Regions from separate parts of the Phyllobacterium sp. SL163 genome, predicted to be linked through region 2. Evidence: riboswitches for the same ligand, from Rfam matches in the RefSeq annotation. Region 2 holds a riboswitch; each other region holds the start of a gene.

Region 1 (7,750 bases), on a different contig from region 2:
GTTTCGCCGCCGACCACCACATGGTTGCCGCCGCCGGTACCGGTATGGCGGCCATCGATCATGAATTTGTCGGCACCGAGCCGCGTCTGGCGGGCCTCCTCGTAGATTGCCGTTGTGGTTGCCACGCAGTCGCGCCAGTTAGTCGCCGGATGGATATTCACCTCGATCACGCCGGGATCGGGCGCAACGCGGATGACGTTGATGCGGTGATCCTGCGGCGGGCTGTAACCTTCGATGTGAACCGGCAGGCCGAGCTTGTGCGCCGCAGCTTCCGCCGCCGCAACCAGTTCCAGATAGTCCTCGAGCGCCTCCACCGGCGGCATGAACACGCTGAGGCGCCCGTCCCGCGGCTCGACCGATATGGCGGTGCGCACGGCCCCGCCGATTTCCCCCAGTTCCTGCTCGACCCGCTCCTGCTGGTTGCCTTCGTCCGCGGTGAAAGAGGCAACCGCCAGGATGTTCTCACGCGCCTGCGGTGCTGGGTCGGGAAGCGCCCCGCGATCCACCGACGGATCGACCGGCACGATATAGGGATAGTCCGAGGCCGGAACATGCGGCAGGGCGCCGAGCGGAAGGCGGTATCCGACGGGCGAATCGCCCGGCACCAGGAACAGCTTGCCGCGCCGCGTCTTCCATTTTTCGCTGCGCCAGCGCGGGCCGGAGGCCTGGCTGTTCCAGCGCTGCACCGGCAGGACAAAACCGCTCGGCTCGGTCAGGCCCCGCTCGAAAACCCGGGCGATGCGGCTGCGCTCTTCCGGGTCTTTCAGCCTGGAGTTGGACGGATCGACATTGTCGGGAAGATTGCCCTCCTTGATGATCCATTCCGCCGGATCTTCATAGGCGGGCGCCACCATCTCTTCTTCAACACCGAGCTCCTGCGCCAACGCGACGAGCAGCTTCCCGGCATCTTCCGGCTTGACGTCAGCCTTGCCGTTCTCGGGCGCGATCAGATCGGGGTTGACCCAGATCGGCTTGCCGTCCTTGCGCCAGTAAAGCGAGAACGTCCAGCGCGGCAGGCTTTCGCCCGGATACCACTTGCCCTGCCCGTAATGCAGAAAACCGCCCGGCGCAAAACGCTCACGCAATCGCCGGATCAGTTTGTCGGCCTTTTCGCGCTTGGTCGGCCCGACCGCATCGGTGTTCCATTCGCCCGATTCGAAATCATCGATGGACACGAATGTGGGCTCGCCGCCCATGGTCAGGCGCACATCCCGTTCGTTCAGGATCGCGTCGACCTTTTCGCCGAGCGCATCGAGCGCATTCCAGGATTCGTCGGAAAACGGCTTGGTGATGCGCGGGTGCTCGGACACACGCGTCACCCGCATATCGAAACCGAATTCCACATTGGCGAATTCCGCCATGCCGGAAATCGGTGCAGCGTTGCGATAGTGCGGGGTGGCGGCAAGCGGTACGTGGCTTTCGCCGGTCAGAAGCCCGGAGGTGGGGTCGAGACCGATCCAGCCCGCCCCCGGCAGATAGACTTCGCACCAGGCATGCAGATCGGTGAAATCCTTGTCCGTTCCGGCGGGACCATCGATGGCGACAAGATCAGGCTTCAGCTGGATGAGATAGCCGGAGACGAACCGTGCAGCAAAACCGAGATTGCGCAGGACCTGCACCAGCAGCCAGCTTGAATCCCGGCACGATCCCGAGCGCAGGTTCAAGGTGGCGTCCGGCTCCTGAACCCCGGTTTCCATGCGGATAACATAGCCGATCTCGCGCTGGATACGTGCGTTGAGATCGACGACGAAATTCACCGTGTTCGTCGGGCTGCGATCGATGGTTGCAAGGAAAGCCGAAACCAGCGGTCCTGCCGATTCCGGCTTCATATAGATCGACAGGTCGTCGCTGATCTCTTCGGGATAGCTGAACGGCCAGGTCTCGGCGACCGGTTCAACGAAGAAATCAAATGGATTGTAGACGGTCATATCAGCGACGAGATCGACCTCGATCTTCAGCTCCGTCACCGGTTCGGGAAAGACGAAGCGGGCGAGGAAATTGCCGTAAGGATCCTGCTGCAGGTTGACGAAATGATTGGCCGGACTGACTTTCAGGGAATGGCTGAGAACTTTTGTCCGGGAATGGGGTGCCGGCTGGAGCCGGATGATCTGCGGCCCGAGCATGATGGGCCGGTCATACCGGTAATGCGTCAGATGATAGACTGCTGCGTGAATTGCCATATCGCCTCAAAAGTCTGATTCAAAAAAACCGCGGTTCCACAAATGCTCCCCGCACTCTAACGAGTTACCGGCCAATTGAAATATTTCATTTGCCAAAAATTTTGGCAGCCGCAAAAATTGCCGCATAAACGTGCTTGCAACTGCGCGGCTGGACGCATAGCATCCGCGCCGATGGTTTCTTCCGCACGACAACGCGGGAGATGAAAAGGGAACACGGTGAGGCGTACCCAAAAGGGACCGAGACCGTGGCTGCCCCCGCAACTGTAAGCGGTGAGCGATGCCTGACGTGCCACTGACCGGAAGGTCGGGAAGGCAAGGCGAAGCTGAGACCCGCGAGCCAGGAGACCTGCCATCTCATCTACAATTCGAACCGGACGGGGTGTGCCGGGAGCGATGCGATGTCCTCTCCCGCATTGTCGCGATGGTGCATTGGCCGCGTTCCCCTAACCTTTGTCCACAAGGCAAGGCACCGGCATGACCACGCCAAGACCCGACCACCTGATTATCCTCTGCACCCCGTGCAAGACCGCCGGCGGCCAGCCGCGGCCGGGGCAGCTATGACATATCGGGCATTGACTAATGTTATAACGTTACTATACGAGAACGACGCGTCCGCGATGACGCGACGACGTTTACCGGTTGGGATTTGACACCATGTGCCTTGCCTGCAGTCACGGATATCCGCCCATGAGCCATGTCGCCCTGCGTGCCGACGAGGTGACGTTCCGCACAGCCGGCCAGACGCTGGTGGATGAGGTATCGCTCGACATCGTGCGCGGCGCGCGTCTTGCCATCATCGGGCCGAATGGCGCCGGGAAATCCACGCTTTTGCGCATGCTGGCCGGGCTGCTGCGCCCCTCCTCCGGCAACGTCCATCTCGACGGTACGGCAATAGACCGGCTGCCGCCGAAGGAACGGGCCAGGAGATTTGCCTTCGTCGGCCAGACCGACATGCCGGACCCGCAATTGCTGGTGGACGATTATGTATCCCTTGGCCGCATCCCGCACACGGGCACCCTAACCAAGGCGAAAGACCGGGATATCGTGACGGAAGCCCTGCTCCGCGCCGGGATCGCCGCGTTTTCGCGCCGTCCCATCGGCTCGCTCTCCGGCGGCGAAAGGCAGCGCGTGCAGCTGGCGCGCGCCATCGCCCAGCAGCCGGATATTCTGTTTCTCGACGAACCCACCAATCACCTCGACCCGAAAGCGCGCAGCGAATTGCTGGCGCTGGTCGCCGGTCTCGATGTGACAACCATCGCGGTCCTGCACGACCTGCCGCTGGTGGCGCCGTTTGCCACCCACGTCGCCGTCATGCATGCCGCCCAGCTCGTCGCCGCCGGCACGCCCGACGAAACGCTGACGCCGCGCATCGTCAGCGATGTCTTCGATCTCGATGTGCTGCGCCTGCGCCATCCCTCGCAGGATCGCGACCTCATGGTGTTCGAAGCACCCGGACCAACCACAAAACAAACTGCTCAGCTACGGAGAATTTGATGAAAAGAATGCTGCTCGCCCTCGCCTTATCGGCGCTGTCCGCCCCCGCATGGGCGTTTCCCGTGACGGTCGACAGTTGCGGCAAGCCCGTCACCTTCGAGGCCGCGCCAAAGCGCGCGGTCATCCAGGACATCAACATGAGCGAAATGGCCTTCGCCCTGCACCTGCAATCCTCGATGGTCGGGGTTTCGGGCATTACCGGCTGGTACAAGCTCGACGACGCCTTCAAGAAGCAGCTGGGCGCCATTCCCGAGCTTGCGCCGAAATATCCGACCCTTGAAAATCTCATTGCGGCGGAACCGGATTTCTTCTTCGCCGGCTGGAATTACGGCATGAAGCCGGGCGGTGAAGTCACCCCCGACACGCTTGCGCCGCATGGCATCAAGACGCTTGAACTGACCGAAAGCTGCGTTCATCTCGACAAGTCCCGGCCCGCCGCCACCATGGACCTGCTCTATGGCGACATGGAAAAGCTCGGCAAAATCTTCGGCAAGGAAGATGAGGCAAATAAACTCGTCAGCGGCTGGAAGACAGAACTTGCCGCGATCAAGACCAAGATCGGTGACAAGAGCGGCACCCGCGTCTTCCTCTATGATTCCGGCGAGGACAAGCCGTTTACGGCAGGCAAGTTTGCCATTCCGACAGCGATGATCAGCGAAGCCGGCGGCACCAACATCATGACCGATCTCGACACCAGCTGGGGCACTACTTCGTGGGAAACCGTGGCGACGCGCAATCCGGAATTCCTCGTCCTCCTCGATTATCAGGATGATGCGGGTTACCAGAAGCTGCTCGACTTCCTCAAATCCCATCCGGCAATGAAGGAAACCGATGCGGTCAAAAACAACCGCTTCGTCGCCCTGCGCTATGCGGAACTGACGCCCGGACCGGCCAATATCGAGGCCATCGCCAAGATGGCCAAGGCCATGCATCCGGAAGCATTCTGAGTGCATCTGCCTTTCCGTCAGCATCTGACACTGATGACTGGGGTGATGGCCATTCTGGCCCTCGCCCTCGTGTCGATTGCCTATGGGGCAACGGTCATTCCGCTCGGCGATGTCCTGCGCGCCCTCGCCCATGCCGCCGGTCTCTCCGATACCGTCGTCAATGGCCCGGTCGGCAAGATCATCGTCGATCTGCGCCTGCCGCGGGTCATCCTTGCGATCTGCGTCGGCGCGGGGCTCGGCATTATCGGCGCGCTGCTGCAGACCGTTACCCGCAACGATCTCGCCGATCCGTTCCTGTTCGGCCTTTCCAATGGTGCGGCGGCGGGAGCAGTCTCGGTGATTACGGTCATCGGCGACCGCTTCGGCATCTGGACGCTGCCGATTGCCGCCTTCAGCGGCGGCATGCTGGCGGCCATCGTCGTGCTGATGCTGGTGCGGCGCGTGCAGGGACAGGGGCCGGAGCGGCTGATCCTGGCGGGCCTTGCCGTCTCGTTCCTGTTTGCTGCGCTCACCAACTATATGGTGTTTGCCGGCGACCAGCGCGCCGCGCATTCGGTGATGTTCTGGACGCTCGGCGGCCTTGGCCTTGCCCGCTGGGAGAACCTGCCGCTCGCCCTCACCGGGCTTGCCGCCATCCTGGTCTACGCCCTCTACAACCACCGCAATCTCGATGCCCTGCTGGCTGGCGAAAACACGGCGGAAAGCCTTGGCATAAGGGTGACGCGCCTGCGCAACACGGTGTTCATCGTCTGCGCCTTCTCCACCGCGATCTTTGTCTCGGTGGCTGGTGTCATCGGCTTTGTCGGCCTGATGATCCCGCACATTGCCCGGCGTTTTTCCGGGCAGCTGCATGCGGGACTGATCGTCACCTGCGCCGTGCTCGGCGCCCTGCTGATCCTGCTCAGCGACCTCGCGGCCCGTCTGTTGCTGGCGCCGCAGGAATTACCCATCGGTATCGTTACCAGTTCCATCGGCGCGTTTTTTGTGGTGACGATCCTGTTGAGGAAGCGACCAGGGTAACCGGCGATCGGATGGCAACAGCGCGGTGCGTGGTTCGACAAGCTCACCATGAGGGAGGGCGTGGATCGCAGGGAATTACACTCTGCAACCTTCGCGATTGATCTTGCACCAATCCACATCCCTCATGGTGAGCTTGTCGAACCACGCACCACGCAAATGTCATTGCGATCAGACTATAGCTTTCCCCAGGCCACGAAATCCGGATTGGCGAAATCGGCGTCGTCGGCCTGATTGCGGCGGCCATAGGTGAGCGGATTGCCATCCAGCGTCAGGGTTATGCCTCCGGCAGCGCGCAGGACCGCATCGCCCGCCGCCGTATCCCATTCCATGGTCCGGCCGAAACGCGGATAGATATCCGCCTCGCCGCGTGCAAGCAGGCCGAATTTCAGTGACGATCCGACGGACACACAGTCGGCAATACGGAATTTTTCCAGATAGGCATCGGTTTCCGGCGTGCGGTGCGAGCGGCTGGCAACGGCAATGAGGTCGTCCGGACTGGTGCGGCAGCCGATGGCTTTGCGCGCGGTGACCGCACCGCCCTCGCCGATAGCAACTTCCTGCGCGCCGGCAGTGCCGCCCGTGAACAGCACACCGCGGACGGGGGCATAGACAACGCCGAGAACGGGCGCTGCGTTTTCGATCAGCGCGATGTTGACGGTGAAATCACCGTTGCGGCTGACAAATTCCCGTGTTCCGTCGAGCGGATCCACCAGATAGAAGCGCGCGCCGAGATCGCCGGGCACGTGGCCGCCGGAGATTTCCTCTTCCGCCACGACGGGTATGTCAGGCGTCGCCCTGCGCAGAGCCGCCAGGATGATGGCTTCGGCGGCGTGATCGGCTTCCGTGACCGGCGACTGGTCATCCTTCAGCGCGAAATCACAACCATCAGCGTAAATGCGCAGGATTTCCTGCCCGGCGGCAATGGCCGCTGTTTCCAGGGCGGCAAGCAGGGCGGCATGATCGAGGGGCGGGAGGGTGATGGTCATGCCCTTAAATCGACCACGAGCTTTGATCGTAATTGAAGATGATGCCGTGCTCGACCAGCAGCTTTTCCACCTCCGAGGCAAGTGCCTCCGTCGTGCGGCCGACCGTGTGCAGATGCAGTTCCGGATTCTCCGGCGCTTCATAGGGCGAGTCGACGCCGGTGAAATTCTTGATCTCGCCGCGCAGTGCCTTGGCGTAGAGCCCCTTCGGGTCACGCCGCGCGCATTCCTCGAACGGCGTATCGACGAAGATTTCGAGGAACTCGCCATCGGCCAGCAACTCGCGCACCATGCGGCGCTCCGAACGGAACGGCGAAATGAACGAGACCAGCACGATCAGGCCCGCATCCACCATCAGCTTGGCCATCTCACCGACGCGGCGGATGTTTTCCACCCGGTCCTCTTCGGTGAAGCCAAGGTCGCGGTTGAGCCCATGGCGCACATTGTCGCCATCGAGAATATAGGTGTGCTTGCCGAGCGACGACAGGCGTTTTTCAACGAGATTGGCGACCGTCGACTTGCCCGAACCGGACAGGCCCGTGAACCATATCACCGCCGGCTTCTGGTTCTTCTGGTCGGCGCGCGATGCCTTGCTGACATCCAGCGCCTGCCAATGCACGTTCGATGCGCGGCGCAGGCCGAAATCGATCATGCCGGCGCCGACCGTCGCATTGGTCAGACGGTCGATCAGTATGAACGACCCGGTCGAGCGGTTCGACTTGTAGGGGTCGAAGGCAATCGGCTCCTGCGTTGAAATATTGACAACGCCGACCTCATTCAGGTCAAGCGATTTGGCCGCTTCCTGGGCGAAGCTGTTGATATCGATTCGGTATTTGAGATCGGTGATCGTGGCTGTCGCCTGATCGGTCTCCGTGCGCAGGATATAGGAACGGCCGGGGATCAGCGCATGTTCGGCAAACCAGACGAGATGCGCGGCAAACTGGTCCGCCACCTCGGGCCGGGCACCGGGTGCCACCAGCATGTTGCCGCGCGATACCTCGACCTCGTCCTCCAGCACCAGCGTGACCGCCTGCCCTTCGACAGCCCGGTCAAGGTCGCCGTCCAGCGTCACCACACGCTTGACCCGCGAGGACTTGCCTGATTTGGCGACGACCACCTCGTCTCC
Region 2 (7,750 bases):
AATTATGGATCGGCAGGATGCCCGGCAGGATCGGAATATAGATACCGGCGCGGCGGACCTTTTCGACATAACGCTCGTAAAGATCGTTCTCGAAGAAGAACTGCGTGATCGCCCGCGTCGCGCCATTGTCGACCTTGCGCTTGAGCATGTCGATATCGGTGGCGAAATCCGGGCTTTCCGGATGCTTTTCCGGATAGGCGGAAACGGAAATGTCGAAATCGGCAAAGGCCTTCAGCCCGGCGACGAGATCCGCGCCGTTTTCATAACCGCCGGGTGTCGGCTTGTAATGGGCACCGACGCCACCGGCCGGATCGCCGCGCAGGGCAACGAAGCGCTTCACACCCATGGCCGCAAATTCGCGCACCACGGTATCAACCTCTTCCTTCGTCGCATCGACGCAGGTCAGGTGCGCGGCGGCGTTCACGTCCGTTTCGGTCAGGATGCGCTTGATCGTGCGGGCCGTGCGCTCGCGGGTGGAACCGCCGGCGCCGTAGGTTACCGACACGAATTCGGGATTGAGCGGCGCAAGGCGCGTCACGGTTTCCCACAGGCGCTCTTCCATCACCTCGGTCTTCGGCGGGAAGAATTCAAAGGAAACCTTGATATTGGTTCCAAGGTCGGCACGGCGGGATTGGCGGAAAAAGCTCATCAGACACTCTCCGTTACGCGGGAGGTTAAAGCGGGATCAGCGATCAGCAGGCGTGGGTCGCGTGCCAACCACAGTTTGACGGTCAGTTTGTCTTTGTCTTTTGGTTCGAGTTCGATGCTGTTTTCCAGCGCCAGCCCGGCCTCGGTCAGCCAGTCACGCATCTGGTTGTCGTTGAAGCCAAGCCGTATATGCGCATGGCTGTCCCGCAGGAATTCAAGATCGTGCGGGGCGAAATCGACGATCAGCATGCGCCCGCCCGCACGCAAGGCGCGTGCGGCCTCGCGGATGGCCTCGGCAGGATTGTCGAGGAAGTGCAGCACCTGATGAACGGTCACCAGATCGAAGGACTCCCGGTCAACCGGCAGCGAATAGACATCGCCCTGGCGGACCTGCGCATTGGTGATGCCGGACCGGTCGAGATTGGAGCGGGCAATGGTCAGCATGTCGCGATTGATATCGATGCCGACGCCGCGTACGTAAAGCGGGGCAAACAGTTCGAGAAGACGGCCGGTGCCGGTGCCCACGTCAAGCATCGCTTGGAACGGCGTGCGCCCGATGATCTTCGTCAGCGCGGCTTCCACCGCGCCATCCGGCACATGCAGCGAACGGATAGCGTCCCAGCTGGTGGCATTGGCACTGAAATAGGCAGCGGCCCGCTCGCGGCGCTGCAGCTTCACCGAGCCGAGCCGCTCGATATCACGCTCCAGCAACGGATCGGACACATCAAGACGATCGAGCAGGATCCGGGCGATATCGCCAACCACCAGGGATTCAGCGAGGCGGAAATAGGCCCAGGAGCCCTCCTGATAACGGTTGATCAGATTGGCTTCGAACAGCAGCTTGAGATGGCGGGAGACGCGCGGCTGCGACTGCCCGAGGATGGAGGTCAGATCGGAAACCGTCAGATCCCCCCGGGACAACAGCGCCAGAATGCGCAGGCGGCTGGGTTCCGCCGCTGCCTTCAGCGTATCGACCATCAGGTCAAGATTGAGATCACGTTTGTCCATCAAGGTATCCTCAAAAGATATAAAGATATGTTTATGTGAGAAATACAGATTTGGCAAGTTTTGTTTTTCCGTTGACGGCAAATTTCGTCGCGTCTGAAATAGGCTGGTATATCGATCAGCGAATCGGCGGGAAGAGAGTGCAATGAGTTCAGGAACCAACCGCCAAAGGGCTATCGGCAAGGCGCTGACGCTGCTTTTGCCGGCCGTGCCCTATTCGGATTCCGAGCCCATACGCGCCGCCGCCACAGCACCGCACATGAAAAGCCTGCCGCCACCCATTGCGGTGTGGCTGGCCACGGTCGCCCACGTCCGCCATCAGCACACGGATTACGATGCGCTACGCGACGAGGGCTACGACAAGGAGTCGGCCCGGTTCTTCGTGCTCGAAGCCATCAACCGGAAATTGACGGAATGGCGGGCGACGCGGCTGCTGGATCCGGACGAGGACGACCCGAGCTGACTTCGGCGCCGGCATTCCACTGATCTTCATAGATGAGCTGGTCCAGCGGCAGCCGTTCGCGCCAGCCGCGCTTTTGCAGCTCCGGCTGATCGTAGAGCTGGTCGACATAGCCGATGCAGAGATAGGCGATGATCTCGACATGATCGGGGATGGCCAGAATGCGGCGCATGTCCCGGTCGTGGTAGATGCTGACCCAGCCGACGCCGATGCCTTCCGCCCGCGCCGCCAGCCACAGGTTCTGCACGGCACAGACGGTGCTGTAGACGTCCATCTGCCGGTTATGGGTGCGCCCCAGAACGACATCGCCGCCGCGTGTCCGGTCGCAGGTGATGCACAGATTGACCGGCGCCTTCACGATGCCCTCAAGCTTCAGCGATGCATAGAGCGCCTGCCGCTCGTCGGTGAACATGGCCTTTGCTTCGGCATTGGCGCGGGTAAAGGCCCGGTGCACCTCGGCCTTGCGCGCCGCATCGCGGATGAGAATGAAATTCCACGGCTGCATGAACCCCACCGACGGCGCGTGATGGGCGGCATCGAGCAGCCGCAGCAGCACCTCGTCGTCGACGGGCCTTGGCAGGAACTGGTCGCGCACATCGCGGCGGGTATGGATGGCTTTGTAGACGGCGGCGCGCTCGTCCGCGGAAAAATCGGCAGCGGCCACGGGACCACAGGCAGAATCATGCATCGTTTGCTCCCAACAATGCGAGGACCAGGTTGCCCTGACCCCAGACACCTCCCCGCTGTCCATGCGGTTTCGGCTATCCGGTCCGGCCGGTCTTCTGACTGAGGTTCACCTGAACCGCGCGCCTTCCGGGTTTCCCCGTGGCAATCTGCGCGGCCCATCCCCTATACAGCGTTGGGCACGTGCCGGATTTGCACCGGCTTCCCGATTCTCCTGCATGCAGGCACCGGACCTGCATTCCATTCGCCACAGATCGGCGAAGGACGCAAGCATCAGCCGGGATAAATCCATTGCTCCGGCAGACGCGCATCGATTTTTTCGCCGGAACGGATGATTCCCGGCACTTCAACCCAGACGACGATGCCGCGCAGCCGCTTCGACGCCTTGACGAAGTCAAGCGCCGTCGCGGTGTGATCGGCGGTCTGCGCCCGCTCGGCGATGGAGCGTCCGGCGACCTTGCACGGCGCGTTCTGTCCGTCGACCTTCAGCGTCACGCCGCCTTCGAAGAACAGCAATGTGCGCGGCGGCAGCATGGAAAGCGAGGGAATGCCATCGACAACCATGTTGGCGCCGATCCATTCGGGCTTGATGTGCGCCAGACCCATGGCCTTAGCAATGGCTTCGAGTTCGTCTACCGCCAGAATGGAAATATGCCGCTCATTGCGCATTTCGGTACCGCGCGGGTACCAGGGTTCGCGCCCGCCGGACCGGCGCGTCAGGCCCGCGTGATAATCGCCGCGGATGCCTTCAAAGGTGAGATCGAGCGTGTCCGTGGCAGCGGTGACAAAACTGTCTTTCGGCGCCTGGAACAGGCCGCTCACCCGTCCGACAATCTTGCGGGCCGGAAGGATGTCCGTTCTGGTTGCGAAAAGGTCTGTCATGACGGCACTCCGGTGAAATCAGCCGCATCTTAGGAAAATTGCTTGTTAAAACCAGCCAATATCACTGATGGAAACGTCAAAATTGGTGATGGGAGGGCGTTGCCGCCCTCCCGGTCGCATCAGCGTGTCAGAGGCTTGTAGCTCGGACGCTTCGGATTGACGCTGTCCGGTCCGAGACGACGGATCTTGTCGTTCTCATAGTCCTGGAAGTTGCCTTCGAACCATTCGACGTGGCTGTCGCCTTCGAAGGCCAGGATATGCGTCGCCAGCCGGTCGAGGAACATGCGATCGTGGCTGATGATAACGGCGCAGCCGGCGTATTTTTCCAGCGCGTCTTCCAGAGCCGCAAGCGTTTCGGTGTCAAGATCGTTGGTCGGTTCGTCGAGCAGTAGGACATTGCCGCCGGATTGCAGCATCTTGGCAAGATGCACGCGGTTACGCTGACCGCCGGAGAGATTGCCGACCTTCTGCTGCTGGTCACCGCCCTTGAAGTTGAACGCCGAGACATAGGCGCGCGAATTCATCTCGTTCTTGCCGATCTTGATGATTTCATTGCCGCCGGAAATTTCTTCCCAGACATTCTTCTCCGCCGCGAGGTGATCGCGGCTCTGGTCGACGTAACCGAGATGAACCGTTTCACCGACGCGGATCGAGCCGGAATCCGGCTTTTCCTGTCCGGTGATCATCTTGAACAGCGTGGTCTTACCCGCACCGTTCGGACCGATGATGCCGACAATACCGCCGGGCGGCAGCTTGAAGGTCAGATTTTCGATGAGAACGCGGTCACCGAAGGATTTGGTAAGGTTCTCTGCTTCGATAACCACCTGACCGAGGCGTTCGCCCGCCGGAATGATGATCTGCGCATCGCCGGGACGCTGTTCATTGGCGGCATCGACCAGCGCGTCATAGGCCTTGATGCGGGCTTTCGACTTGGCCTGACGTGCCTTGGGGCTGGCGGAAATCCACTCGCGCTCGCGCTCCAGAGCCTTCTGGCGCGAGTCGTCCTCGCGGCCTTCCTGCTGCATGCGCTTGGCCTTCGCACCGAGATAGGCGGAGTAATTGCCTTCGTAGGGGATGCCGCGGCCGCGGTCGAGTTCGAGAATCCAGCCGGTCACATTGTCGAGGAAGTAGCGATCATGCGTGATCAGCAGGACGGAGCCGGCATATTCGCGCAGGTGCTTTTCCAGCCAGGCGGTGGTTTCGGCGTCAAGGTGGTTGGTCGGCTCGTCGAGGAGCAGAAGATCGGGCTGCGAGAGGAGCAGGCGGCACAGTGCCACACGGCGGCGCTCACCACCGGACAGCTTTTCCACGCCGGAATCACCGGGCGGGCAGCGCAGCGCTTCCATGGCCATTTCCACCTGGGATTCCAGATCCCAGAGGTTCTTGGCGTCGATGATATCCTGCAACTTGGCGCCTTCATCGGCGGTTTCGTCGGAATAGTTCATCATCAGTTCGTTGTAGCGGTCGAGAACGGCCTTCTTGTCCGCGACGCCATCCATGACGTTGCCCATCACGTCCTTGGTGGGATCGAGATAGGGTTCCTGCGCGAGGTAACCGACCGTGGCACCGTCAGCCAGCCAGGCTTCGCCGGTATATTCCTTGTCCATGCCGGCCATGATCTTGAGGATCGTCGACTTACCCGCACCGTTCGGTCCGAGGATACCGATCTTGGCGTCGGGGTAGAAGGAAAGATGGATGTTTTCGAGAACCTTCTTGGTTCCGTATGCCTTGTTCAGGCCGGCCATATGGTAAATGAATTGGCGTGCCATAACGCGCGTCACTCCGATGTTCGGGATTTTTGGGACATGAATTTGCGCCGTATGTAGGCGAAAGGGGCGCGGGTGGCAATGCACGCGGCATTTATTTCGGGATTGCCGGGCGTTTTACGGGGTATTTGCATTCCTGTCGAACCACACACAACGGAAATGCAAACCGTCCTTCAGAATGAGCGAAACCGGGTGCGGATATTTCCGTCACCCGGTTTCCCCTCTGGTGCCGCATTTGGGGAGCGTCCTCTTCCCCCCGGAACGGCCATGTAACTGGCAAGCGCCTGGATATCCCGGTCCGGACAATCATCCCCCGACGCCGCAAATCAGCGTTCTGTCAGCCGTGAAAGCCGGGGACGATCGAGAGAAGACACAGGATCCAATCTCTTTCGGAAAGAAGTTTTGCGGCAAGTTTTTGTCGTTTGCAAGAGGTTTTGCAAAATAAAATTGCAGCACAAAAGGCGTGATTATTTATTGTGCAAAAACCCATGGAGATACCCGAATTTACGCAGAATTTATTGTGGATTGACTAATCACGCGCCACCCTTTCAATTGATCGCGGGAGGCATGAATGGGTTTTGCAGACATCGAAACGGTCCGGTCGCCGACGGGTGCGGCGCTTGCCATGCGCTTTTCACCCGCCGCAGGCAGCGGCACAGCCATTATCCAGATCAGCCACGGCCTTGCCGAACACTGCCTGCGCTATGGCCGTTTTGCCGAGCATCTCAACAGGCACGGTTTTCATGTCTACGCCCACGATCATCGCGGCCACGGCTATACCAAAGCCGATGGCGCGCCGCCCGGCCGTTTCGCCGAGCGGGACGGCATGCGCCTGGTGCTCGAGGACATGGACGCGGTGAATGCCGCGGCCCGCGCCCGTCACCCCGGCCTGCCGCTTGTTCTCTTCGGCCACTCCATGGGCGGCCTGATCGGTCTCAATTACGTGCTGGGCTATCAGCAAAAGGTCGATGCCGCCGCCATCTGGAACGCCAATTTCTCTGCCGGGCTTGCCGGACGGCTGGCGCAGGGCATCCTGCGGGCCGAACGCATGCTGCTTGGCTCCGATGTGCCGAGCATGCTTCTGCCGAAATTGACCTTTCAGGCCTGGGCACGCGGCATCATGGATGCCCGCACACCATTTGACTGGCTGTCACGCGACCCTGATGAAGTGGACGCCTATATCGCCGATCCCCTGTGCGGCTGGGATGCCTCGGTCAGCATGTGGCGCGATGTCTTCGGCTTCACCTTTGCCGGAGCCGACAACAGCCGCCTTGCCAAGGTACGGCGCACCCTGCCCTTCAATCTCGCCGGCGGGGCGGAAGATCCCGCCACGGCCGGGGGCAGCGCCGTGACGCATCTCGGCAGGCGGATGCAGCGGCTCGGCTTCAGCGATGTCACGACCAAAGTTTATGCCGACACCCGCCACGAAGGCTTGAACGAAATCAACCGCGACGTAATCATGCGTGACTTCACCGATTGGGCGGTTCGAGTCGTTCAGCAACAAGCCCCGAAACAAACACTGAATTTGGAGCCACTTTAACAACCATGACTGAAGCTCCCCTCAAAGGCGTGCGTGTCATCGAACTCGCCCGCGTCCTCGCCGGACCATGGGCCGGACAGATTCTGGCCGATCTTGGTGCCGATGTGATCAAGGTGGAGAATCCCGCCGGCGGCGACGAAACCCGCGGCTGGGGCCCGCCCTTCATCACCAGCAAGGAAGGCGAAAACCTCTCTGCCGCCTATTTTCATTCCTGCAACCGCGGCAAGCGCTCGATCACCGTCGATTTCACCTCGCCCGAAGGCCAGGAGACGGTGCGGGCACTCTGCCGCACGGCGGATGTCGTCCTGGAAAACTTCAAGGTCGGCGGCCTGAAGAAGTATGGTCTCGACTATGAAACATTGAGCACCGACAATCCGCGCCTCGTCTACTGCTCCATCACCGGTTTCGGCCAGACCGGCCCCTATGCCAGCCAGGCCGGTTATGACTTCATCATCCAGGGCATGTCCGGGCTGATGTCGGTCACCGGCGAGCCGGACCGCGAACCGCAGAAAGTCGGCCTTGCCGTCGCCGATGTGTTCACCGGGCTTTACTCGGTCATTGCCATTCAGGCGGCACTGGCGCATGCGGCAAAGACCGGCGAAGGCCAGCTGGTGGATATGGCATTGTTCGATGTGCAGTCCGCCGTCATGGCCAATCAGGCGATGAACTATCTCGCCACCGGCAAAAGCCCGAACCGCATGGGCAATGCCCATCCCAACATTTCGCCCTACGAGGTCGTGCCCACCTCCGACGGCCATCTCATTC
Region 3 (7,750 bases), on a different contig from region 2:
TGCGTTGTTCTGTCCCTGAGTAATGGGATGCCATAGACGACAAATACGGCAAACAAGAACACCACCGCCACGATGGTCCCGGTCACGCCCAGGACCCATTTCAATAGTTTTCGCATTAGTGCCCCTCCCAGGAGATGGGAATGGAACCTGCCATTGATATGTCATAGTTCGTGCCCGGCAGGAGATTTACTGTTCTTGTGAACAGTTCCTGCATCATTCCACGGTGATCGCTTGGATTGAAATCATAATGATCATCATAGGCGCGAACCTCACCTTGGAAGTTCCATGTTCCGTCTTGATGACGAGTCATGTCCCCTTCTAGCTTCAACGAGATGTTCCCTAGGTACGCCGCTGCAATTGCATTATCTTCTGCTGTGTTATGATTAAATTTCTCAACTACAATGTGTTTCGTTCCGATAAAGTTTGAGTCATTGGTGTACTGACTTAACTGGTTGATTTCTCTTATTTTCACCTGATCCGGCCGAAGGTTGAGACCGATCTGATTTAAGGGGACGCTCAATGCTTCTCCATGGCCTTGAAGATAATGCGCCATGGCCTTGAATGGTGACGCTATTCCTCCGGATAATGTGGTGTCATTTCTGTCATAGGTCTTGGCGCTCTCTGGTTCGGAGTCCGTTCCGTTCAGAAGATCCAAAGGCGTGTTCTGTTTGCCGAGGACATTATCGAGAAATGAGAGACCATTTAGCCAGGTGATGAAATCGCCGGGCGCATCTAGGAGCGCGTTCAGGCCGCTTACAATCCATTTCAGTCCGGGCAGACTGTTGAGAGAATTCCAGAATGCGTTTTGCGTATATTCCTGATATTGATCCCACAATCGATCCATTTCCGTATACGGATTATATAACCTACTCCCCGCCCAACCGGTGAATGAATTGCCGGGATTACTGTCTTCCCAGGATTTAATAATGATTGGTTTCAAGATTATCGTTTCAGGCATGCTCAAATCTCCTTAGTAAAAATAAAAAAGCATCAAAATGAAAATCCGCTTCGCCAAGCCATGCGGGGATAAACGAAAAAGGGACGTCATTACGTTTGAAACAGGCCGGGAGAATGGGATCCTGCGTATTAAATATTCTAAATATCACACATTGTTAATAAATATGATTATTACAGTCAAGAAATAAATGAGGCGCGTTGTTGATGACTTCCTTCATGGCAAAGAATGCTGGGCGGGGTGATCGGCGAGCTTCCGTGAATCCGGTTGAAATTGGTCCTATCCATGCTTTGAAGTTACAGAAAATAGCCGAAACCGGATGCCGCACCGCAGATAGCAAGTAGTCTTTCCCCGCTGTCGGTCCTATAATTATCTGACTAACTATACTTCCCGTCTGCACCATCGAGCACGTGCACGGCCGTTTGATCCTAAAGCGGACCCTTGAACACGAAGAATGCGCCGCCGCAGATCATCGCGAAGCCGACGAGGTGGTTGATGGTGATTTTCTCACCAAGATACATCACCGAAAAACCGGCAAAGACCAGAAGCGTGATCACTTCCTGGATGGTCTTCAGCTGGGCGGCCGAATAGATCTCGTGACCATAGCGGTTCGCCGGTACCGCAAGGCAGTATTCGGCAAAGGCGATCATCCAGCTGATGAGGATGACCAGAAAGAGCGGCCGGTCCGCGAATTTAAGATGGCCGTACCAGGCAAATGTCATGAAAACATTTGAGCCGAGCAACAGGAGGATGGGCCGGATATAATCAAAGGAGGGCATGAAGTGTCCTTGGCTCTAAGCGTCTTGGGGCAGGGAATGCAGTAACGTTCAAACGGTCAAAACGATCCGGTCAGCAGGCTTACGTCAAGTCGCGCGCAGCGGAAAGGGCGATCCGGGGTTTGGCGACAAGACATGCGCGGTGTGGCCTAAAGGCCATAGCCTTGATCAGGTGTTGACAGGCTGTCGTGGCGGGCGTGTCAGATGGATGACGGCAAAAACCGCTGAAACAAGCAGTATCGCGAATCCCAGGAAGGAAAACAGGCTGGTCAGGTGTCCAGGCACATCGCTCCAGCGCGGCCTGATGATATCAGCCGTGTTGTAGGGATCGCCGCTATACTGGCACATAACGAAAGAGCCGCCATTGCGCACAAGTGTGGCATCGAGATCGGAGACAAGGGCACTGACGGCGTCCCGGTGTTCAGGCATGTCACGCATATACACAAGCACAGCCTTCGTCGCAGCAAGATAGGCGTGTGAACAGGCATTGAACGGGCTTTGCTCGTCGGTGACACTGCCGGGGACCATGCCCCAGAGACAATAGCTGTATTGGATATTGGTGTAGTTCAGCAGCCGCCGGAATTTCTCATCGGTGCGGGTCATGCGGGCCGCCAGATCGAGGATCGGCTTGCGGTAGTCAGCGATTACCGCCATTTCACCATGCGACAGGCTTGGAATGGAAATGCCCGACGTATCGGTACCGGCGCTGCTGCGGTGCGCCCATCCGCTTTCGGTTTGCAGCATGAACAGGCATGCGACCAGAGCCAGGAACCAGCCTGCCGGGCATCCCATAGGGATATCGAAGCGTTGCGGTCTCATGACAGTCCCATCGGCAGCGGAAGCCTGAACGCCCGCAGGACGTTCAGGCATAGCGCGACTGCGCTCAGCGTGCCGCATGCAGGCGATAGCGCGGACGCTGTCCGGCCAGAACCCGTTCAGCCAAAGCGCCGAAGAGCAGACCAAGCGTGGTCCAGACGATCACATGGATCCCCAGCGATGCGACGCGGAAGTTCCAGAGAACGGTCGGCGAGAACTGTTCGGGAACTTCGTTGATGGCGGGAAGCGAGTATTGCACCAGCGCAATGAACACGACATAGGCGGCACCGGCCATCAATATCGCGTTCCATGCGCCGTGCTGGGCATAAAGGCGCTTTGCCAGACCCACAGCCGCCGCAAGGGCACCGAGCGAAACCACCAGCATGACGAAGAACAGTTCCGTTCTGGCCCCGATGGTATCCGGGCTGCCAACCGCAGGCGGATTCATCGGGTACTTGATGCAGGGAACGAGAACAATTGCCACAAAACCCGCGAGCGCCAGCAGGGCCGCCGTACTGCGCGGGCTGAGGGAACTGACCCGGCCATGCACAAAGGCAAAGACCAGAGAGAACAATCCGCCAAGCGCGGCACTGTAGACGACAATGCCGGTAAACAGGCCGATGCCGGCCTGTGTCGCCCGCGTGACAAGCTCCGGTTCAGCCGCTGTGCCGGCCGCCTGGCTCATCTTTTCCTCGAAGGCAATGGCGTGATCAACCTGCGGTTCGCCGAACACCCGGGCAAACCCGAACGCCAATAGCCCGGCGATGACCCCTACGATCATGCCGCGGATCAAAAGATCTCTTGTCATTGTTTTGTTTCCTCAGTGGCAGGGAAATCCGAGGAGATGGCGGCCGTCATGAACGAATTCGTGCACATACATGCCCGAGAAGAGCGACATCGCACCTTCTTCCGCACCAATGAAATAGATTGCGAGCAGCATAATCAGCCCGCCGAAAATGGCCCACGGCAAGACTTCGCCAAGAGGAATGGGCGTGACGCCTGCTGACGGCGTAAGAGCGATATCGGACATGAATTTTCTCCCAGAATGACGCGTTCACTAACGGAATAAATGATGTTGCGGCCAGGGTCTGGCTTTCAATCAGTGAAAAAGGACTGATTAATTACAGTGGCGCGACCGCTCCGGAATTTCACCGGCTTCCAAACTCGCAACAGCACGGTTATATCTGTGCGCGCCGCAGACTGTCAATGAACGGTCTGCGGGCTGTTTCCGGTTTTTTCCTGAGGGTTTTGAGGGATATTTTGGCCAGAGCCACGCGGTTGACCCTTGTTTGCCATGGCGCCACACCGGCGGTCCGCACAGGTGCTTTCCCCGCCGACGAAGCGCTTGAACCCGGGGAAGCCCAAAACCTGCAGGCTATTGCCGGGCATTTGCGCCGTGCGCACCGTGTTTTGACCAGTCCGGCGCTGCGCGCCCGGCAAACCGCCGATGCCCTGGGTTTGGAATCCGTTGTCGATGCGGCGTTGGCGGATATCGATTACGGGAAATGGGCGGGGAGGACGCTCGCCGCTGTCCACCAAGCCCACCCCGACGATGTGACGGACTGGATGAACAATCCCGCCTCGGCCCCGCATGGCGGCGAATCGATCCATGATTTTCTCGTCAGGATTGCAGATTGGATGAGCGCGCATATGCATGATGGCGGTCACACAATCGTGGTGACGCACGCTTCCGTCATTCGCGCCGCTGTTCTGAGCGTCTTGCAGGCACCGGATTCCGCATTTTGGCGCATCGATGTCGAGCCGCGCAGCTGTACCGAAATGAGCAGCGACGGCCGCCGGTGGATGCTTCGCGCTGCCGCCTGCGTGCCGCCGCGCCCAACAGGGATTCTGCCATGATCCCGGCAAAAATCAGGCTTAGCTTTCGCCGCGCGGTCACACCCTTTCTCCGGATCCGTCAAATCCGCCCGCTCACAGGAGTTCTCATGTCACGGCTCATTCGTATTTTTGCTGTCGCAACCGTCCTCAATGCCGGCCTGTTGGGGCAGGTATTGGCGCACGCCCATCTTGAATCGGCAGTTCCGGCCGAAAACGCCATCGTGAAGGTCTCGCCCGTCGAGATCGATCTGACGTTTTCCGAGGGTTTGAACCTGAAATTTTCAGGCGCAACGATCACCGGTCCGGGCAAGGCGACCGTATCGACGGGACAGGCCAAACTGTCGATCAACGACCACAAGACACTGGTCATTCCGCTGTCGGCACCCCTCGCGTCGGGGGAATATACCGTGAACTGGACCGCACTTTCCACCGACGGTCACAAGACCAAGGGCAGCTATACATTCACCGTCAAACCCTGATGGGGTTGGAGACCACGCTTGTTCTGTGCAGGTTCGTGCACAATGCATCCACGATGTTCCTGTGGGGCGCGTTTGCCTATCTCGCACTGCTTGTGCCCAAACCTCTGGCGCTGGAGATCGGTGAGCGCCTGCGTCCTGCGAGCGTCATCGCGGTCTTTCTGGCTATCGGAACGATCTTTGCTGCGCTGCCGCTGCAGGCTGGAATGATCGGGCAGGGCTGGAGCGATGCCGTCGATCTCGGAACCATCCGGGACGTGCTGTTTGAGACAAGCGTTGGCCGCGGCTGGGCGATACAGGTCGCCGCCGCCCTGCTTTTGTTGCCCGCATTGGCTCTGTCGCCACGCCGCGCGCACATCGCTCTTGCCATGGCTTCGGGACTGCTTCTGGCAAGCCTGGCATTTTCCGGCCATGCCACAATGCGGGAGAGCTGGATTGGCGCGGCCCACCGTTTCAACGATATGGTGCATGTGCTCTCGGGCGGCGCGTGGATCGGAGCGCTGATACCGGTTATGCTGATCCTTGGCCGGTTGCGCCAGGCGGAATGGCGTGTGGCTGCGCAAACGGCGCTGATGCGGTTTTCGTCGGTCGGTCATGCGGCCGTCGCACTGGTGATTGCATCCGGCGTGGTCAATACCACGCTCGTCCTTCGACGTCTGCCGGCTGATTGGACATCCCCCTATCAGGCCTTGCTGGCGCTGAAGATCACTCTGGTTGTGGTGCTGACCGGACTGGCCCTGATCAACCGGTATGTTTTCGTTCCGCGGATGCGCACCAGCGAGGCAGGTTCCATGCGCGCCATACGGCTCGGAACCCTGACGGAGATCGCACTGGGCATTGTCGTGCTCGGGCTGGTTGCCTGGTTTGGCATGCTCGAACCTGTCTAGGTCGAAAAACGTGAGGGCCATGTCACGTTCGATTGGGCTGTCTCGTCTTGGTGGCGCAAGAGCAATTGCAGGCAATGACAGGAGACAGACACGTGATCAGGAATATCTTTCTCGCAGGCGCCAGCGGCGCCGTTGGCAGGCGGCTCGCACCGCTGTTGGTGGAGGCCGGATATGTGGTGACCGGCACCACGCGAAGCGCCGAGAAGGCCGCTTCCTTGCGCCAGATCGGGGTTGAGCCGGCCATTGTCGATGTCTTCGATGCCGAAAAACTCAAATCCGTTGTGGCTGAGGCCGCGCCCGATGTGATCATACATCAGCTCACGGATTTGCCGCATGGCGTCAGTCCAGCGGCGATGAAGGATTTCATCAGCCGTAATGCCCGCATCCGCAGCGAGGGGACCGCCAATCTCGTACAGGCGGCAAAAGCCGCGGGTGTCGGGCGTATCATCGCGCAGAGCATCGCCTGGGCCTACGCGCCGAAAACCGGTGTGTTCATCGAGACGGACCCGCTTGATCTGCACGCGGACGAACCCCGCGCGACGACCGTTGCCGGTGTCGCGGCCATGGAACAGGCTGTGTTGAACGAGCCGGGCATGGAGGGCATTGTCCTGCGCTACGGCTTTTTCTACGGGCCGGGGACCGGTGTCGATATGCCGGCCAATCCTGATTTGCGCGTCCATGTCGATGCGGCCGCCAGCGCGGCGCTCAGGGCTATCGAGCGCGGTGCAAGCGGCGCCTACAATGTTACCGAGACAGACATTGTCGCCAGCAGCGGGAAAGCCCGCAATGCGCTCGGCTGGGACGCCGCATTCCGCATTGACGGCCGCCCGTAGATCCTCGCGATACCAGGCGCGTGGCGAATCGACAGACGCCTCCCACAGAGTTGGGAGACGGGCAAAGCGCAATCTGGTTCTAGCACAGGTGGCAGAACCGGAATCCGGTGCCCGTTTTGACGGGAGTTTTAACCGTGCTTTCGTTTCAGCTTGGGATGCCATGCCCTATGCTGTGGCCAATCGTCAAAGAATGGCCCATGAAAAACGTGTCCGACCTGAACAGCAAATCTGCCGGCCGCGCCGGCAAGAATACGTTGGAAGAGCAAAGCAGGCAGGCTTTCCTCTCCAGCGCAGCCGGGCGTTCATCGAAAGCGGTAAAGCGCACAATGAGCCAGTATTTCAAGAGCTTGTCGGATGTTGATGCGGCCAGACATCACGTGGAGAAGGCCAGGCGCACCGCCGATGACAGCTTGAACCGGGCCAAAGCTGCACCAAAACCGCATGAAATCACCAACCCGGCCTTTGTTGCGCTGTTCGAGGCGCACCAGCATGACCGGGAGGTGCTTTTTGCTGCCATGCGCGCGCTTGACCGGGCTCAGGAAATGCTGCAATCGGAGGCAGAAAAGACGGCATTTTTTGCCAGGGATGACGATCAGCCGCGCTGAAAGTTGCAATCTATAGGTGAATAAGCACACCGCAAGATTGTATTTTACAGACTTTTGCTTTCCGTCGGCCTATCAATCCGCTGTTCGATGTCATCAACAACGGAAAATCTGCGTGAAAAAACTCATTTCCCTGATCATGGCGGCAAGTTTTGCCTGCTTCGCTTTTTCAGCAGCAGCGCGGGCAGACAATGCCGCGACCGAGCTGTTCCAGAAATATCTCGCCAATGGCCGTATCGGCGAGGCCGACGAGCAACTGCTGGCCTTGGCGACGAAGGCGACGAACAATGCCGATGCGCAGCTGGGGCTGGGCCTTGTGCGCACCGCCCGCGCGTTCGAAAAGCTGGCCCAATCGCTTTACAAACATGGATTTGGTTCGAAATCGGATGGCTATGAATTGTATCTGGGGCTGGGCGCCAGCCAAATCGCCAGAAACGGCAATCCGGAACCCATCACCTATGAGCAGTTCCGCGGTATTCTCGCAACGTTCATTGCCGATCTCGATTCTGCCGACAAGGCACTTGCCTCCGTTGGCGACAAGCCGGCAAAGCTGAAGGTCGATCTTTCCG
Region 4 (7,750 bases), 170 kb from region 2:
CCAGCAATTGCGGTAACAGGGATGCGGTTTCAGCATGGCTGCCATGCAAATTTGCACGGGTCGTTGCTGTAAATGCGACATGCCATGGCGAAAAAACGTGATCAAACTTTAGGCAAAAAGCGCATTTGAGCGGCAACAAATGTTTTTACCCTCAGGTGCCCAAATGCTTTACATCTTCAATCGCAACAATCGCGTCCACATTGCCTGGAATGCCACGGAAAAGCGCAATGCACCATCCGGCAATGCCAGGAGCGGCATCGCGTCGGCGGTTTCCTTCATCTGGACCCGTTCGGCCGGCTGATCGTCCACGCATCGGACTATTCCGGAAACCGCTGTCCTGTCAGGGCGGCGGTTTTTCTTTGTGCTGTTGTCTGATGAAGACCCAAGTCAAAAACCGCCCTGTCCGTAAGGAACAGTGCGGTTTTTTGCCAAGTGACGCATGGCTTTCTGCCGTACAATACGCTGGCAGAAATTACAGCCCCGGTACGCAGTACCTGATCCGGAGCATGGAGCAGGGTCTTGTCCGCTCCATGCAAAGTTTTAACCGGACATCGTTACCGCGAGGTTAGCGAGAGCTTAAGCAAATCTAAATTTTGAAAATTTCCCGGCTTTTCCCGGCGCGGTCAGCCTTCGCGCGTGGCCTCGCGCAGATAATTGATGATGCCGGAGAAGTCCGAACCTTCGTTCCCGGCGGCGCCGAAGGCCGCATAGATTTCTTCCGCGTGCTGGCCGAGCGGTGTCGCGGCACCGACACTTTTGGCGGCTTCCTGTGACAGCTTCAGATCCTTCAGCATCAGGGCGGCGGCAAAGCCCGGCTTGTAGCTGTTATTGGCCGGGGATGTCGGCACGGGGCCGGGGACCGGGCAATAGGTGGTCAGCGACCAGCACTGGCCTGACGAGGTTGAGGCGACGTCGAACAGCGCCTGATGCGACAGGCCGAGTTTTTCTGCCAGGGTGAAGGCTTCGCTGACCCCGATCATGGAAATGCCAAGGATCATGTTGTTGCAGATCTTGGCGGCCTGACCGGCACCGGGCTCGCCGCAATGGACGATGCGGCCTGCCATGGGTTTCAGGATCGGCTCGGCAACAGTGAATGCATCAGCCGCACCGCCCACCATGAAGGTCAGGGTGCCCGCTGCCGCACCGCCGATGCCGCCGGAGACCGGGGCGTCGACCGAGAGCAGGCCATGGGCTTTGGCGGTCTCATGCGCCTTGCGGGCGGAATCGACATCGATGGTCGAGGAATCGATGAGCAGCGCGCCCGGTTTGGCCTTTCCGGCGATCTCCGCATAGACGGACAGGACGTGCTTGCCCGCGGGCAGCATGGTGATGACGACATCGGCGTCGGCAACGGCAGCAAGCGCGCTTGCCGCGATGCTCACACCATTGGCTTTGGCGGTTGCGAGATTGTCCGGCAGGAGATCAAAACCCAGCACCTTATGGCCTGCCTTGACCAGATTGGCGGCCATGGGGTTGCCCATATGGCCAAGACCGATAAAAGCGACTGTCGTCATCGCAGCATTCTCCCTGATAGTGTTCTTGTGTGTCGGATGCGGTGTGGTTCAGCGGCCCATCATCGAGCGGGAAATGATTACCCGCATGATTTCATTGGTGCCTTCCAGAATCTGGTGGACGCGCAGGTCCCGCACCAGCTTCTCCACGCCGTAATCGTGCAGGTAGCCGTAGCCGCCATGAATCTGCAACGCATCATTGGCAACATTGAAGCCGGTATCGGTGACGAAGCGCTTGGCCATGGCCGACCATTTCGATGCATCATGCGCCTTGCGGTCGAGTTTTGACGCGGCTGTATAAAGCAGGACGCGTGCCGCCGAGAGTTCGGTTTCCATGTCTGCCAGCTTGAACTGCAGCGCCTGGAACTGGTTGATCGCCTTACCGAACGCCTTGCGCTCGGACGCATAGCCGACCGCCTTGTCGAGTGCGGACTGGGCACCGCCGAGCGAGCAGGCGGCAATGTTGAGGCGTCCGCCATCGAGCCCGCCCATGGCGATCTTGAAGCCATCACCTTCCGCCCCGAGGCGGTTTTCCACGGGAACGCGGCAATTGTCGAAAATCACCTGCCGGGTTGATTGGGCATTCCAGCCCATCTTGTGTTCATTGGCACCGAAGGACAGGCCAGGCGCATCCTTCGGGATGATCAGGGTCGAAATGCCCTTGGGGCCATCCTCACCGGTGCGCACCATGGTGACGTAAAGGTCGGTATCGCCGGCACCTGAAATAAACTGCTTGGCGCCGTTGAGGACATAGTGGTCGCCGTCCCGCACCGCGCGGGTCTTGAGGGCGGCGGCATCCGAGCCGGAATTGGGCTCGGTCAGGCAATAGCTCGCCAGCCATTCCATCGAGGTCAGCTGCGGCACGAAGCGCTGGCGCTGCTCGTCATTGCCGTAGAGATCGATCATCCATGTCGCCATGTTGTGAATCGAGATGAAGGCGGAGAAGGCCGGGCAGGCGGCAGACAGGGCTTCGAAGATCAGCACCGCATCAAGGCGTTTCAGTCCCGAACCGCCGAATTCTTCCTTGGTGTAGATGCCGCCCATGCCGAGCGGGCCGGTCTCGCGAATCACATCGGCGGGAAAATGCTTGTCCCGGTCCCAGGCCAGCGCGTTCGGTGCCACGCGGTCCGCCGCGAAGGCGCGCGCCATGTCCTGAATCGCCAGCTGATCCTCGTTGAGTTCGAACTGGCCGGACGCCGTATCAACGACCGCATCCATGATAACCTCCCTGTATTCCTCTTGATTTCCACTCTATCGCAAGCGCGGGGCCGCGCAACGATTCAGATAGGTTTTGCCGGGGGCTAGGAAGAGAAAGACATATCCGCTACTCAAAGCCCATGACGCACGCAATCATGTTGCAGGGAACAGGGTCAGATGTTGGTAAATCCGTCCTGGTGGCCGGACTTTGCCGGCTTGCGCGCAACCGCGGATTGAAGGTCCGGCCGTTCAAACCGCAGAACATGTCGAACAATGCGGCGGTGAGCGACGATGGCGGCGAGATCGGGCGGGCGCAGTGGCTGCAGGCCGTCGCCTGCGGCGTGCCATCCTCGGTACATATGAACCCGGTGCTCTTGAAACCGCAGTCGGAGACCGGCAGCCAGATCATCGTGCAGGGCAAAGTCTGGGGCCAGGCCAAAGGCCGTGATTACCAGACATTCAAGGCGCAGCTGCTCGATGCGGTCATGGCGTCGTGGGACATCGTCCGTGAAGGTGCCGATCTGGTCATCGTCGAGGGGGCGGGGTCTCCCGCTGAAATCAACCTGCGGGCGGGCGATATCGCCAATATGGGCTTTGCCATCCGCGCCAACGTGCCTGTCGTTCTGGTCGGCGATATCGATCGCGGCGGGGTGATCGCCTCGCTCGTCGGCACCCATGCGATCCTGCAGCGGGAAGACCGGGAGATGATCGCCGGCTATATCATCAACAAGTTTCGCGGCGACGTCTCGCTGTTCGATGACGGACTGAAAGCCATAACGCAGTTCACCGGCTGGCCGTCATTCGGCGTGGTGCCGTGGCTGAAGGATGCGGCGCGGCTGCCAGCCGAGGATTCCGTCGTGCTGGAGCGTCTGGTGAAGGGCGAGGGCCGGGCGCTGAAGATCGCCGTGCCGGTGCTCGACCGCATCGCCAATTTCGACGATCTCGACCCGCTGATGGCCGAACCGCAGGTGGATGTGGTGATGGTGCGCAGCGGCGAGCGGCTGCCTGCCGATGCGGGACTGGTCATCATTCCGGGGTCCAAATCCACCATCGGCGACCTCCTGCGCTTCCGCGAGAATGGCTGGGACAGGGATCTCGACCTGCACCGGCGGCGCGGCGGCCATATCATCGGCATCTGCGGCGGTTTCCAGATGCTGGGCAGAACCGTGCGCGATCCCGACGGCATCGAGGGCAGCGTGACGGAGACGGCAGGGCTCGGGCATCTCGATATCGATACGGTGATGGAGCCGGAAAAGACCGTGCGCAATGTGGCGGCGCAATCGCTGCCGTTTAACCTGCCGCTCGATGGCTACGAGATTCATCTGGGCCGGACGACCGGCCCGGACTGTTCGCGCCCGGCCGTGCGCATCAACGGCGTCGACGACGGTGCCATATCGGCGGACGGCAAGGTTTTCGGCACCTATCTGCACGGGCTTTTCGGGGCGGACCGGTTTCGCGCCGCGCTGCTGGGCACGATGGGCATTGCCGCTGAAGCATTCGACTACAAGGCCGGGGTGGACGCCGCGCTGGATAGTATCGCCGCCGAGCTTGAAACAGTGCTGGATGTGGATGCGCTGCTTGCATGTGCCGCGTTGCGTGGTTCGACAAGCTCACCATGAGGGGGATGGGTGGGCTGCAATGCTAATCGCGGAGATTGCAGAACAGGCTCCCTGCAATCCTCAACCTCCCTCATGGTGAGCTTGTCGAACCACCCACTACTCCCTGGGCAAACCGTGCGGATTCCATTGACATTTCCCGTGGGGGGTGAATAACGTCCCAGCCATGATTGGTTCCCATATTGGCCAAAGGCCAAGGGATCAAAAGGGAATGCGACGGTCGTACCCTCAAGGGCGACCTCACCGCAGCCGACCCCGCGACTGTAGAGCGGCGAGGATCAATGCAAAGCCTGACGCATATGCAGACGGCAGCCACTGGGAAACCGGGAAGGCGGCATTCATCCTGTGACCCGCGAGCCAGGAGACCTGCCAGTCATAGAGCGTTTCCCAGGAAGCGCTCGGGGGTAATCCTGCCCAAGAACCGAAGGGTCGTGTCCCTTCAGGCCCAGCACGGAGGTTGTTATGGCTGCTCGCATTGTATACGCGCTCGTTTCCCCGCCCGCATTCCGCTTGATCGTACCTGACGGATCATCGCGATTGCAGTGACGGCGATGCCCCAGCTGAATCACGGCGTGACCTTCATTCTCGGCGGTGCCCGCTCGGGCAAGTCCAGCTTTGCCGAAGGCCTGATCATGGCTTCCGGCCTTGAGCCCGTTTATCTCGCAACCGGCAGGTCCTGGGACGAGGAAATGTCTGTCCGCATCGACCTGCACAAGGCGCAGCGCGGTTCATCCTGGCACACCATCGAAGAGCCGCTCGATCTGGTGGATACCCTGCAGGGGGTTGCAGCCGAGGGAAAAGCGATCCTCGTCGATTGCCTGACGCTCTGGCTGACCAATCTGATGATGGCCGAGCGCGATATCACCGCCGAGACACGGCAGCTCGTGCAGGCGCTGCCGAAACTTCAAGGCTCGATCGTTCTGGTTTCGAACGAAGTGGGTCTCGGCATTGTACCGGAGAACCGCATGGCGCGCGATTTTCGCGACCATGCCGGACGTCTCCATCAGGCCGTGGCGCAGGCCGCGGCGACAGTCTATTTCGTGGCAGCCGGGCTGCCGCTCACCATGAAGGGATAGGAATATGCAGGGTCAGAAGATTCCAGCAACGGTCATCACCGGTTTTCTCGGTTCGGGCAAAACCACGATGATCCGCAATCTGCTCGAAAATGCCAATGGCAAGCGCATTGCGCTCATCATCAACGAGTTTGGCGATCTCGGTGTCGACGGCGGCCTGCTGAAGGGCTGCGGCATCGAAGCCTGCCGGGACGAGGATGTGATCGAATTGAACAATGGCTGCATCTGCTGCACCGTTGCCGATGATTTCATCCCGACCATGACCAAGCTGCTCGACCGTCCGGACCGTCCGGACCATATCGTCATCGAGACCTCGGGCCTCGCGCTGCCGCAGCCTCTGGTTGCAGCCTTCAACTGGCCGGAGATCAAGACGCAGGTGACGGTTGACGGTGTCGTTACCGTGATCGACGCTTCCGCCGTGTCCGAAGGCCGCTTTGCCGATGACCACGACAAGGTGGATGCCCAGCGCATCCAGGACGAATCGCTCGACCATGACAGCCCGCTTGAAGAACTGTTCGAGGACCAGATCCGTGCCGCCGACCTGATCGTCCTGAACAAGAGCGACCTGATCAGCGACAAGCAGCTCGACGGCGTGCGCGGCGATGTGCAGAGCCGTTCGTCGCGTTCGCTCAACATGGTGTCGGCCAGCTTCGGCAAGCTCAGCAATGAACTGCTGCTCGGTCTCGGCGTCGGCACCGAAGAGGACATTGCCAACCGCAAGTCGCACCATGAAATGGACCATGAAGCGGGCGAAGAGCACGACCATGACGAGTTCGAAAGCTTTGTTGTCGGGCTTGGTCCGGTGGCCGAACCCAAAAACTTTGTCGAGAAGCTGAAGGCCGTGATTGCCGATCACGATATCCTGCGCCTGAAAGGCTTTGCCGATGTTCCCGGCAAGCCGATGCGGCTGGTGGTGCAGGCCGTCGGCACGCGCATCGAACATTACTTCGACCGTGCGTGGAACCCCGGTGAAGAGCGGCAGACCCGTCTCGTCGTCATCGGACTGCACGACATCGACAATGACGCCATCACATCGGCGCTAACCGCCGCTGCTGCTGCCTGACGATAGGATACTGAATGCATCTCCTGCTTGCCCAGAAAGGCACCATCGCTGAAGGCACCGAGGCCATCGACCTCGGCCAGACGCCGGGAGATGTGTTGTTTCTGTCCGCCGCCGATACGGAACTGGCGAGCCTTGCCGCCGCACGGCGGCAGGGCGATGGTGCGGTTTCGCTGCGCCTCGCCAATATGATGAGCCTGTCACACCCGATGTCGGTCGATGCCTATGTTGAGCGGACGGCGCGCCATGCCAGGCTGATCGTTGTGCGGGTGATCGGCGGCGAGAGCTACTGGCCCTATGGCCTCGAAGCGCTGCATGCCTGCGCGGTCAACCACAAGGTGCAGCTCGCGGTGTTGCCGGGAGACGACAAGCCCGATCCGGGGCTCGACCGGTTTTCAACCGTCGCCCGGCCTGACCGCGATGCGCTCTGGCATTATCTGCTGGAGGGCGGGGCGCAGAATGCCCAGCGTTTCCTCGATTATTGCGCGGCGCTGATTTCTTCCGGCGAGAAGCCGCAGGAGGCCGCGCCCCTGCTCAAGGCGGGGTTGTGGTGGCCCGGCAACTCAGCACCTTCGCTGGAACAGATGCGCCATGACTGGATCGAAGGGGCGCCTGTCGTTGCCATCTGCTTCTACCGGGCGCTGGTGCAGAGCGGCCAGACCCAGCCCGTTGCCGCTTTGCTTGATGCGTTGCGGGCCAAGGGGCTCAATCCGCTGCCGGTGTTTGTCTCCAGCCTGAAGGATCCGGTTTCCATCGCCACGCTGGAGAGCATCTTTGCCGAAGCACCGCCCGCCGTGGTGCTGAATGCCACGGGGTTTGCCGTTTCTGCACCCGGTTCCGCGCGCAAGCCGACCGTGCTTGAACATGATGGCGCGATGGTGCTGCAGGTCATCTTCTCCGGCTCCAGCGCCGAGCAGTGGCGCCTGTCCGATCAGGGGCTTTCCGCGCGGGACCTGGCGATGAATGTTGCCCTGCCCGAGGTCGATGGCCGGGTGCTGTCGCGTGCGGTCTCATTCAAGTCGGCGCAGCATTTCGACGAGGCGGTGCAGGCCAATATCGTCATGCATGAACCGCAGGCCGACCGTGTCGCCTTCGTCGCCGATCTCGCGGCGAACTGGGCACGCCTGCGGACAAGCAAGCCGAATGAGCGCCGCGTTGCGCTCGTCATGGCCAACTATCCCAACCGGGACGGACGGCTTGGCAATGGCGTCGGGCTCGACACACCTGCCGGTACATGGCAGGTGCTGAAATCCATGCGCGATGCCGGATACGATATCGCCGATATGCCCGCCG

Evidence for each region. A riboswitch is a leader RNA that binds a small molecule or an ion and turns the genes downstream of it on or off. The one in region 2 is predicted to bind cobalamin.
Region 1: it holds a riboswitch for cobalamin, as region 2 does, so the genes downstream of both, ACP7B1_RS20020 (ABC transporter ATP-binding protein) here and bluB (5,6-dimethylbenzimidazole synthase) in region 2, are expected to answer to the same signal.
Region 3: it holds a riboswitch for cobalamin, as region 2 does, so the genes downstream of both, ACP7B1_RS07790 (CbtB domain-containing protein) here and bluB (5,6-dimethylbenzimidazole synthase) in region 2, are expected to answer to the same signal.
Region 4: it holds a riboswitch for cobalamin, as region 2 does, so the genes downstream of both, cobU (bifunctional adenosylcobinamide kinase/adenosylcobinamide-phosphate guanylyltransferase) here and bluB (5,6-dimethylbenzimidazole synthase) in region 2, are expected to answer to the same signal.

The regions. Positions count from the first base shown of each region.
Region 1 is NZ_JAFCVE010000009.1:97,249-104,998, forward strand. Features, by position in the region: gene ACP7B1_RS20015 (transglutaminase family protein) at 1-2,180, opposite strand, end outside; cobalamin riboswitch at 2,336-2,548, shown strand; gene ACP7B1_RS20020 (ABC transporter ATP-binding protein) at 2,868-3,674, shown strand; gene ACP7B1_RS20025 (ABC transporter substrate-binding protein) at 3,674-4,621, shown strand; gene ACP7B1_RS20030 (FecCD family ABC transporter permease) at 4,655-5,641, shown strand; gene cysQ (3'(2'),5'-bisphosphate nucleotidase CysQ) at 5,815-6,627, opposite strand; gene cysN (sulfate adenylyltransferase subunit CysN) at 6,632-7,750, opposite strand, start outside.
Region 2 is NZ_JAFCVE010000004.1:446,441-454,190, forward strand. Features, by position in the region: gene metF (methylenetetrahydrofolate reductase [NAD(P)H]) at 1-649, opposite strand, end outside; gene ACP7B1_RS11925 (ArsR/SmtB family transcription factor) at 649-1,656, opposite strand; gene ACP7B1_RS11930 (DUF2293 domain-containing protein) at 1,799-2,116, shown strand; gene bluB (5,6-dimethylbenzimidazole synthase) at 2,049-2,801, opposite strand; cobalamin riboswitch at 2,869-3,044, opposite strand; gene ACP7B1_RS11940 (MOSC domain-containing protein) at 3,071-3,679, opposite strand; gene ettA (energy-dependent translational throttle protein EttA) at 3,799-5,448, opposite strand; gene ACP7B1_RS11950 (alpha/beta fold hydrolase) at 6,017-6,985, shown strand; gene ACP7B1_RS11955 (CaiB/BaiF CoA-transferase family protein) at 6,991-7,750, shown strand, end outside.
Region 3 is NZ_JAFCVE010000003.1:209,131-216,880, forward strand. Features, by position in the region: gene ACP7B1_RS07765 (hypothetical protein) at 1-116, opposite strand, end outside; gene ACP7B1_RS07770 (lipid II-degrading bacteriocin) at 116-958, opposite strand; gene ACP7B1_RS07775 (DMT family protein) at 1,384-1,734, opposite strand; gene ACP7B1_RS07780 (hypothetical protein) at 1,900-2,550, opposite strand; gene ACP7B1_RS07785 (CbtA family protein) at 2,615-3,355, opposite strand; gene ACP7B1_RS07790 (CbtB domain-containing protein) at 3,368-3,577, opposite strand; cobalamin riboswitch at 3,610-3,760, opposite strand; gene ACP7B1_RS07795 (histidine phosphatase family protein) at 3,808-4,404, shown strand; gene copC (copper homeostasis periplasmic binding protein CopC) at 4,491-4,862, shown strand; gene copD (copper homeostasis membrane protein CopD) at 4,862-5,746, shown strand; gene ACP7B1_RS07810 (NAD(P)-dependent oxidoreductase) at 5,839-6,579, shown strand; gene ACP7B1_RS07815 (hypothetical protein) at 6,777-7,184, shown strand; gene ACP7B1_RS07820 (hypothetical protein) at 7,297-7,750, shown strand, end outside.
Region 4 is NZ_JAFCVE010000004.1:275,893-283,642, reverse strand. Features, by position in the region: gene ACP7B1_RS11160 (hypothetical protein) at 164-301, shown strand; gene mmsB (3-hydroxyisobutyrate dehydrogenase) at 624-1,514, opposite strand; gene ACP7B1_RS11150 (isobutyryl-CoA dehydrogenase) at 1,563-2,729, opposite strand; gene ACP7B1_RS11145 (cobyric acid synthase) at 2,849-4,327, shown strand; cobalamin riboswitch at 4,479-4,712, shown strand; gene cobU (bifunctional adenosylcobinamide kinase/adenosylcobinamide-phosphate guanylyltransferase) at 4,876-5,400, shown strand; gene cobW (cobalamin biosynthesis protein CobW) at 5,405-6,460, shown strand; gene cobN (cobaltochelatase subunit CobN) at 6,475-7,750, shown strand, end outside.